One region of the Enterobacter sp. FW301-JW81 genome, then DNA from elsewhere that is predicted to be linked to it. Evidence: predicted binding sites of a transcription regulator. Region 1 holds the regulator's gene; the other holds the start of a gene.
The links. The regulator LexA, encoded in region 1, represses DNA repair genes until DNA is damaged. The targets are predictions, from matches to a motif close to TNCTGTATGTACATACAGNA.
Positions count from the first base shown of each region.

Region 1 (4,834 bases):
CCTGACGCGCCGGGAGGCGTGGCCCTACGGCAGCCAGGCGCTGACGGGCGAAGTGCATACGCGCCACGCGCGCCAGTTTTTGCGCGATGATCTTGTCGGTGCCGTGCTCGTCCGCCATTCGACGCAGCGAAACGGAAGGCGAGAAGCGCACAAAGCTGTCGCGTCCCAGCCAGGAGACCGCGAAGAATTTCTGGATGCCGTTAAGCATGCGCAGCGGTGGATTCTCTTCACCTTTTTCACGGCCCGGACGGCGACCAAACATCACCGATACCGGCACCATCTGCACATCCAGGTCAGGATTGCTGCGGTGCAGGTCGAGATAGTCATGGAACAGCTTGATGGACTCTTCTTTTGGCGTGTAATAGGTAAACACGCGAGGTCCGCCATGAATGAACACGTAGCGCGGCAGCAGGGTGCCGTCAACTTCCAGCGGTTCAAGCGGGTCAGGTAGGTCATGCGCCAGACACTGGGCGCGAAGCGTCAGTAAGTCTGCCTTCGAGTTATAAGGCAAAACGTACATAATAGGACGCGACGTATCGAGCCCCAATTCCAGCGCGGGTTCTGCTGGGATAGACTTGCTTTTTACCAGGATGCTTAATGGTAAATTAAGTAATTTGTAGTAAATTCGTGGCCAGCCGGACATAAACGATGTAAAGCCTCTGGTTAATAATGCAATTGCGGCGCAAGGATAACAGAAAGCGCGCAAAATTTCTGTTGTTACCCGTCATACTTCAAGCGGCAGCGAAACGCGCTACAGCTATAGTTACTGACGCTATTTCCAATAAAAGGTTCTTTTAATGGCCAATAATACCACTGGGTTAACTCGAATCATCAAAGCCGCCGGCTATTCCTGGAAAGGTTTCCGCGCCGCGTGGATCAATGAAGCCGCTTTTCGCCAGGAGGGCGTCGCCGCTATCATCGCGGTGATTATCGCCTGTTTCCTTGATGTTGATGCAATAACACGCGTACTTCTGATCGGCTCCGTGCTTCTGGTGATGATAGTGGAAATTCTTAATAGCGCTATTGAGGCTGTTGTTGACCGTATCGGCTCTGATTTCCACGAACTCGCTGGCCGGGCAAAAGACATGGGCTCTGCTGCCGTGCTGCTGTCAATTATTACTGCCGTTATCACCTGGGTCACGCTGCTTTGGTCACATTTCCGATGAGCCTCGAGGAATAATTAAGTCCCTGGTTTTTTGTGCAGTTTTTGGTTCCAAAATCGCCTTTGACTGTATATACTCACAGCATAACTGTATATACACCCAGGGGGCGGAATGAAAGCGTTAACGACCAGGCAGCAAGAGGTGTTTGATCTCATCCGGGATCATATCGGCCAGACGGGTATGCCACCCACGCGTGCGGAAATCGCGCAGCGTCTGGGCTTCCGTTCTCCGAATGCTGCCGAAGAACACCTGAAAGCGCTGGCACGTAAGGGCGTGATTGAGATTGTTTCGGGCGCGTCACGTGGTATCCGCCTGCTGGTGGAAGAAGAGACGGGCATTCCGCTGGTGGGGCGCGTTGCTGCGGGTGAGCCTTTACTGGCACAGCAGCATATTGAAGGCCACTATCAGGTCGATCCAGCCATGTTCAAACCGAGCGCTGATTTCCTGCTGCGCGTAAGCGGTATGTCAATGAAAGACATCGGTATTCTTGACGGCGATCTGCTTGCGGTTCACAAAACGCAGGATGTGCGCAACGGCCAGGTCGTGGTCGCACGCATCGATGACGAAGTCACCGTCAAGCGCCTTAAAAAGCAGGGTAACACCGTCCAGCTGTTGCCTGAAAACAACGAGTTCTCCCCGATTGTGGTGGATCTCCGTGAACATAACTTCTCTATCGAAGGACTGGCGGTTGGGGTTATTCGCAACGGTGAATGGCTTTAATCTCTTCCTGACAGGCTACGGCTCCGCTGTAGCCTGATTCATTTTCTGCTCCCGGTATTTTTCATGTCACTGCTGACGGCATCCGATAAGGCATTGTGGCGTCTTGCTCTGCCAATGATTTTCTCCAATATCACCGTGCCCTTGCTGGGTCTGGTCGATACTGCCGTTATTGGTCATCTTGATTCGCCTGTTTATCTTGGCGGCGTGGCGATTGGCGCGACGGCAACCAGCTTCCTGTTTATGCTGCTGCTCTTTTTGCGCATGAGCACCACCGGACTGACCGCACAGGCTTATGGCGCAAAAGATCCGCTGCGTCTGGCTCGCGCGCTGGTGCAGCCGCTGATACTTGCGCTTGGCGCGGGGGCGTTAATCGTTTTACTGCGCGCTCCCCTGATTGACCTTGCGCTTCATATCGTTGGCGGCAGCGAAGCGGTACTGGAGCAGGCGCGACGTTTTCTTGAAATCCGCTGGCTCAGCGCGCCCGCCTCGCTGGCTAACCTGGTTCTGCTGGGCTGGCTCCTGGGCGTACAGTACGCCCGTGCACCGGTGATTTTGCTGGTAGTGGGTAACCTTCTCAACATCGTGCTGGATATCTGGCTGGTGATGGGTCTGCATATGAACGTGCAGGGTGCGGCACTGGCGACCGCGATTGCAGAATACGGAACCTTTATTATTGGTTTGTGGATGGTCTGGCGCGTTCTGGCGATGCGCGGGATCTCCCTTGCGCTGCTTAAAACCGCCTGGCGCGGGAATATCCGTAAGCTGCTGGCGCTCAACCGTGACATCATGCTGCGCTCGCTGCTTCTTCAGCTCTGTTTCGGCGCGCTGACGGTTTTCGGGGCCCGGCTGGGGCCCGAAATCGTCGCGGTCAACGCGGTATTGATGACGCTTCTGACCTTTACCGCCTACGCGCTGGACGGCTTTGCCTATGCGGTTGAAGCGCATTCTGGGCAGGCGTATGGCGCGCGCGAAAGCGGGCAGCTACAGGATGTCTGGCGGGCAGCCTGCCGTCAGTCGGGACTGGTCGCGCTGGCGTTTGGTCTGGTTTATGCCTGTTTTGGCGAGCAGATTGTGGCGTTACTCACCTCTCTTTCTTCACTGCGCGAGCTGGCGGGCCATTACCTTATCTGGCAGGTGATTTTACCGGTGGTCGGCGTCTGGTGTTATCTCCTGGACGGCATGTTTATCGGTGCGACGCGCGGAGCCGAAATGCGTAACAGCATGGCTGTCGCGGCGGCCGGATTTGGCCTGACGCTGTTGACGCTACCGTGGCTTGGCAACCACGGTTTATGGCTGGCCCTTGCCGTCTTCCTCTCGCTGCGGGGGTTATCGCTGGCTTTTATCTGGCGGCGCCACTGGCGGGACAATACCTGGTTCCCCTCGCGTCACGATATATCGTGACGGTTAAAGATTCCGAATATGAAACCAACAGCCGAATCCTTAACTACAATAATTATCACGTCCAGCAGAAAAGAACGTAACGGACGTTACGACCCGACGCTTAACTAAGAGGACACGATGATGAATAAAGACGAAATCGGCGGCAACTGGAAGCAGTTCAAAGGTAAAGCGAAAGAACAGTGGGGTAAGCTGACTGATGACGATATGACCGTCATTGAAGGTAAACGCGATCAGCTTGTCGGTAAAATTCAGGAACGTTACGGCTACGCGAAAGATCAGGCGGAAAACGAAGTCAAAGACTGGGAAACCCGTAACGACTACCGCTGGTAACGCTGAATAACCCACGAGGCGGCTCTAAGCCGCCTTTTCTTTTGTCGCTAACGCGGCTTTTTCTTCACGAGTATAGAGTGGTCATGCTGGCACGCGTCCTGATGACGACAGGCTTCCACTTCAACGCACGCTGAACACAGCCCGTGCGCTTCAATCACGTTATGACGCAGGGCAAAGCCCATTTTAGCGGCCAGCGAATGCATAATGTCTTCCACGCCTTCCGCGCCTTCTTCTTTCACAACCCCACAGCGGTCACAGATAAACATCGCCGATGTATGCGTTGGCTGATCGAACAGATGGCACAGCACATAGCTGTTTGTGGACTCTACTTTATGCACGAATCCTTGTTCCAGCAGGAAATCCAGCGCGCGGTAGACCGTCGGCGGTTTCGCCTGCGGCTCGCTTTCGCGGAGCAGGTCGAGCAGATCGTAGGCGCTGATTGCACCCTGCTGCAGGCTCATCAGACGTAATACTTCAAGGCGCTGCGGAGTCAGGCGCACATTGCGTTGCGCGCACAGCTTTTCGGCCTGCGCTAACAGCTCTTTTGTGGACTTATCCATGTAGCACCCCGGATGTTATAGGACGGAAAACCCTCACTTTATCATGTTCTGGTAAAAACACCGAGATCCGCCAGTCTGTGCTATACCTGACCCATCGCAAACCGGGAAATAAACAATGAAAAGACCTGACTGTATTCGGCACTGGCGCGACGTTGAAGGTGCGGATGATTCGACCTATCCAGGGAGTGATGAGCTGTTTTCTATCGGTGCACCGCTGGCTCGCAGGCTCGGGCTCGGGCGCATTGGCATTCATCATGAACGGTTGCCGCCGGGACGCAGGACGTCTTATCCCCATGCGGAAAGCGACGAAGAAGAGTTTATCTACGTGCTCGAAGGCTACCCGGAGGCCTGGATTAATGGCTATTTGTGGAAGCTTGAACCGGGCGACAGCGTGGGGTTCCCCGCCGGAACCGGTATCTGCCATACCTTTATCAACAACACGGATGAAGAGGTTCGGCTACTGGTCGTTGGCGAGGCCAACAAGAAGCACAACCGCATCTACTACCCGCTCAACCCCGTGTATGCCGCCACGCGTGAAGATCGCTGGGTCGACCATCCTCCACAGTTTTTTGGACCGCACGATGGAAAACCTGGGAAAAAATAATTTCCTCTTCTATAAATATTGAGGGCCGTCACAAAATATAACAGGCCGTAAGGGAA
Region 1 is NZ_JBYTBA010000009.1:66,022-70,855, reverse strand. It holds gene plsB (glycerol-3-phosphate 1-O-acyltransferase PlsB) at 1-643, opposite strand, end outside; gene AC3WOK_RS22010 (diacylglycerol kinase) at 798-1,166, shown strand; gene lexA (transcriptional repressor LexA) at 1,275-1,883, shown strand; gene dinF (MATE family efflux transporter DinF) at 1,947-3,284, shown strand; gene AC3WOK_RS21995 (CsbD family protein) at 3,405-3,614, shown strand; gene zur (zinc uptake transcriptional repressor Zur) at 3,662-4,174, opposite strand; gene AC3WOK_RS21985 (cupin domain-containing protein) at 4,290-4,778, shown strand.

Region 2 (4,834 bases), on a different contig from region 1:
GCGCGATACAGAAAAGCGTTCAGTACATTCTCGATGCCTGCGGAGACTAAGGGTTTAAAGGGCACGGGACACCTCCACTCAGAATTTGTAACCGCGATGCAGCGCGACGACACCCGCCGTCAGGTTGAAATATTCAACGTTCTCAAATTCCGCGTCCTGCATCATGGCTTTTAATGTGTCCTGATCCGGGTGCATACGGATAGACTCCGCCAGATAGCGATAGCTTTCCGCGTCGTTGGCCACCAGCTCGCCGATGCGCGGCAGCACGTGGAAGGAATAGGCGTCGTAAGCTTTGCTCAGCGGCTCAATAATGGGTTTAGAGAACTCGAGCACCAGCAGGCGTCCACCCGGCTTCAGCACGCGATACATGGAACGCAGCGCTTTTTCTTTATCGGTAACGTTACGCAGACCGAAGGAGATAGTGATGCAGTCGAAGGTGTTGTCCGGGAACGGCAGCGCTTCAGCGTTTGCCTGCACATATTCCACATTTCCCACCACGCCGATGTTACGCAGCTTTTCGCGTCCCATTTTCAGCATGGAGTCATTGATATCTGCGAGAACAACGCGACCGGTTTCGCCCACCAGACGGGAGAATTTCGCGGTTAAATCGCCCGTACCGCCGGCTAAATCCAGCACAGTTTGTCCACGACGCACGCCGCTACAGTCAATGGTGAAGCGCTTCCACAAGCGATGAATACCGAACGACATCAGGTCATTCATCACATCGTACTTCGCCGCCACGGAATGAAATACGTGGGCCACCATGTCAGCTTTCTGCGCTTTGGCGACAGTCTGAAAGCCAAAGTGCGTTGTGTCTTGTGAATCGTCAACCATCTCAGAGCCTGCTTATCAGTAAAATGTTCGTGAAGTGTAACAGATTGGGCGCAATTGCCCTACGTTTCAACCACCGCGAAAGAAACGCGCGGGAGGCTCTTCGGGTGATAAATCCGCCGCTAAGGTGTTGTCTTCACTGTTTGTCTTTTGTTCGTCCGCACCTTCACGCAGGCGAAACTCTTCGTCCTGGGCGATGGCCTGTTCGACCAATTCCGGATTAATCTCGCGTTTAACCTCTACTCCCAGGCTGCGGAATGCTTCTGCCTGCACCAGAAGATTGCCACGGCCGGAGGCGAGTTTTTTCATCGCCTGACGGTAGTTATCCTGCGCACGGTCCAGGCTCTGCCCGACCGAAGACATGTCGTCCACGAAGAGGCGCATTTTGTCGTACAGCTTGCTGGCGCGTTCGGCAATCTGCTGCGCGTTGCGGCTCTGGTGCTCATAGCGCCAGAGGTTGGCAATAGTGCGCAAGGCCACCAGCAGCGTGGTAGGGCTGACCAGCATAATGTTGTTTTTGAGCGCTTCGGTGATCAGCTCAGGCTGTCTGTCGAGTGCCAGCAGAAACGCGGGCTCAACCGGGATAAACATCAGAACATAGTCCAGCGAGCGCAGGCCTGGCAGTTGCTGATAATCTTTTCTGCCGAGCAGGCGAATGTGGTTACGCACCGAGGCAATGTGCTCCTGCAGGGCAGACTCACGCGTATAGTCATCTTCCGCATTAAAGTAGCGCTCATACGCCACCAGCGTCATTTTGGCGTCAATCACCACATCTTTACCCTGCGGCAGCCGCACTATTACATCCGGCTGCATACGCGAGCGGGCATCGTTTTCGATACTCACCTGCGTTTCGTATTCATAGCCTTCCCGCAGGCCAGAGGCTTCCAGTACGCGGGTCAGTACCACTTCTCCCCAATTGCCCTGGGTTTTGTTATCACCTTTAAGGGCACGGGTCAGGTTGACCGCTTCCTGCGCCATTTGCGCATTCAGTTGCTGAAGATTGCGAATCTCATGCGCCAGCGTGTGGCGCTCGCGGGCTTCCTGACCAAAGCTGTCCTGCACCTGGCGGCGAAAACCGTCCAGCTGTTCGCGCAGCGGCGTCAGCAGGCTGTTCAGACTCTGGCGGTTCTGTTCGTCAACGCGACGGTTGCTGTGCTCGAAAATACGGTTGGCGAGGTTCTCAAACTGTTCGCTGAGGCGCTGCTCGCTGTTGATCATCTGGCGGATTTTGTCTTCCGCATGCAGTTGCGTGGATTCAAGGCGGGTGGTCACTTCGCGGAGATCGGCCTCCAGCGAGGTGTTGATATCGCGCAGATTACGCAGCTCGTTGTTGAGCAGCTCACACTCATCACGCCAGTGTTCGCTCAGCGCAAGCTGCTGCTTTGCCGCGCTTAAATCGGCGACTATCTCTTCGCGCTCTGCCAATTGATCGGCCTTCTGCTGCGCATGCTGATAGCTGGAAATGAGCCAGCCTATTGCCACACCCGCCAGCGCAATCACCGCATATACCAGGACTGAGATATCCACAATGCCCCCTGCATCAACGTATTACCCGCACAAAATAGGATTGTGCTGTATAAACGTCCAGTTTGAAAGGGTTTTCCTGCGAGGCGCTACGCAAAAAATCAAAGGCCGAACGTGTCGGCCTTTGATTTCGAAAGGAGAGGACTAGATCAGGCGACGCGCGGCTTCAACCACGATTTTCACCGCATGACTTTCAGTCTGCTTCATGGTTTCGGCGTTCGGGATTTCCTGCTGGGTACGGTTGACGATAACGCCCGCCACCATACCGGCACGCAGACCCTGGCTTGCGCACATGGTCAGCAGCGTTGCAGATTCCATTTCGTAGTTCATCACGCCCATGGACTGCCACTCTTCCATTGAGCCTTTGAAACGGCTAACGACGCGGCCGGAGAAGGTGTCGTAACGCTCCTGGCCCGGGTAGAAGGTATCGGAAGAGGCGGTTACGCCCACGTGGGTAGTCGCGCCCACGGATTTCGCGGCTTCAACCAGCGCAGTAGTACATTCAAAGTCTGCTACTGCCGGGAATTCCATCGGCGCAAAGTGCAGGCTTGCTCCGTCCAGACGTACGGACGCGGTCGTGACCAGCACGTCGCCCACGTTGATGTGCGGCTGAATAGCGCCGGTGGTACCGATACGCAGGAAAGTACGAATGCCCAGCTGCGCCAGTTCTTCAACAGCAATTGAAGTAGACGGTCCACCGATACCGGTAGAACACACGATCACGGCTTTACCATCCAGCTCTGCACGCCAGGTGGTGAATTCGCGATGGGCTGCCAGCTTGACCGGCTTATCCATCAGCGCGGCGATCTTTTCCACACGCTCAGGGTCGCCAGGGACGATTGCGAGCGTAGCCCCTTGTAAATCGTTTTTGGTGAGGCCGAGATGAAAAACATCAGACTTAGACATAGGTGACTCCTCTGTGGGTCGGTTAGTCAGAAGAAGTAAAACGGTACTTTACAGAAGCAGTAAGGATAATTTCGTGACGCAACTCACCATGAATGAAAATGATTGCATTAAATTTCCATAAAAAAGTGATTTACATCACATTAACAAGTTATATCGTCATGTGCTGCACAAAAGATAGACCGTTTAAGGCACTGTGAGTTGTTAACCTGGTGTCTATATTTACCTTTGCGCTAACTCATTGGTACGGAGAATGCCATGACTGAAAAAACCGGTTTTGCACCTGCTGCGGCCCCACATGCTTCAACCATCGTGTCGACGCCAGAAGCGGAAATTACGGCGGGTGAGACCTCCATTCCCTCGCAGGGGGAGAATATGCCAGCTTATCACGCACGGCCAAAATCGGCAGACGGCCCGCTGCCCATCGTGATTGTGATTCAGGAGATTTTTGGCGTTCACGAACACATTCGCGACCTCTGCCGCCGGCTGGCGCTGGAAGGGTATCTGGCCGTTGCTCCAGAGCTCTACTTCCGTCAGGGCGATCCGAACGACTACAGCGATATTCCCACGCTGCTCAGCAACCTGGTCAGCAAGGTTCCTGACGCACAGGTGCTGGCCGATCTCGACCACGTTGCCAGCTGGGCGGCGCGCAACGGGGGCGATCCACACCGTCTGCTGGTCACCGGTTTCTGCTGGGGCGGTCGCATTAGCTGGCTGTATGCCGCACATAACCCGCAGCTCAAAGCCGCTGTCGCCTGGTACGGTAAACTGGTGGGTGAAAAGACGCTGAATTCACCGAAACATCCCGTGGATATCGCCACTGAGTTAAATGCCCCGGTGTTAGGGCTGTACGGCGGTCAGGACACCGGTATTTCGCTGGATTCGGTAGAGACCATGCGCCATGCGCTCCGCGCGGCCAATGCGAAGGCGGAGATTGTGGTGTACCCGGATGCCGGACATGCGTTTAACGCCGATTATCGTCCGAGCTATCATGCAGAATCAGCCAAAGATGGCTGGCAGCGGATGCTGGCGTGGTTTAACCAGTACGGCGGGAAAAAAGCGTAAAAAAAGCCCGGTGGCAGTTACGCCTTACCGGGCCTTCAGGTAGGCCGGGTGCCACCCGGCAATGCAGATCCGTTACGCCTGACGCAAGTTCTGCGCCGCTTTCACCATGTTGGCCAGCGCCGCGCGGGTTTCCGGCCAGCCGCGGGTTTTCAGTCCGCAGTCCGGGTTTACCCACAGGCGCTCTGCCGGAATGCGCTGAGCCGCTTTTTTCAGCAGGGCTTCAATCCACTCCACGCTAGGCACGTTCGGGGAGTGAATGTCGTACACGCCCGGCCCAATCTCATTCGGATAGTCGAACTCTTCAAACGACTCCAGCAGCTCCATGTCTGAACGCGAGGTCTCGATGGTGATCACGTCAGCGTCCAGCGCGGCAATCGAATCCATGATGTCGTTAAATTCGCAGTAACACATGTGGGTGTGGATCTGGGTGTCGTCCTTCGCGACCGCGGCGTTGATGCGGAACGCTTCCACGCCCCACTGTAAATACGCATCCCAGTCGCTGCGGCGCAGC
Region 2 is NZ_JBYTBA010000011.1:15,391-20,224, forward strand. It holds gene ubiJ (ubiquinone biosynthesis protein UbiJ) at 1-65, opposite strand, end outside; gene ubiE (bifunctional demethylmenaquinone methyltransferase/2-methoxy-6-polyprenyl-1,4-benzoquinol methylase UbiE) at 79-834, opposite strand; gene rmuC (DNA recombination protein RmuC) at 901-2,358, opposite strand; gene udp (uridine phosphorylase) at 2,500-3,261, opposite strand; gene AC3WOK_RS22860 (dienelactone hydrolase family protein) at 3,517-4,323, shown strand; gene metE (5-methyltetrahydropteroyltriglutamate--homocysteine S-methyltransferase) at 4,396-4,834, opposite strand, start outside.
Region 2: a site for LexA is predicted at 2,402-2,421, ahead of rmuC (DNA recombination protein RmuC). Genes of this name have one in related genera too.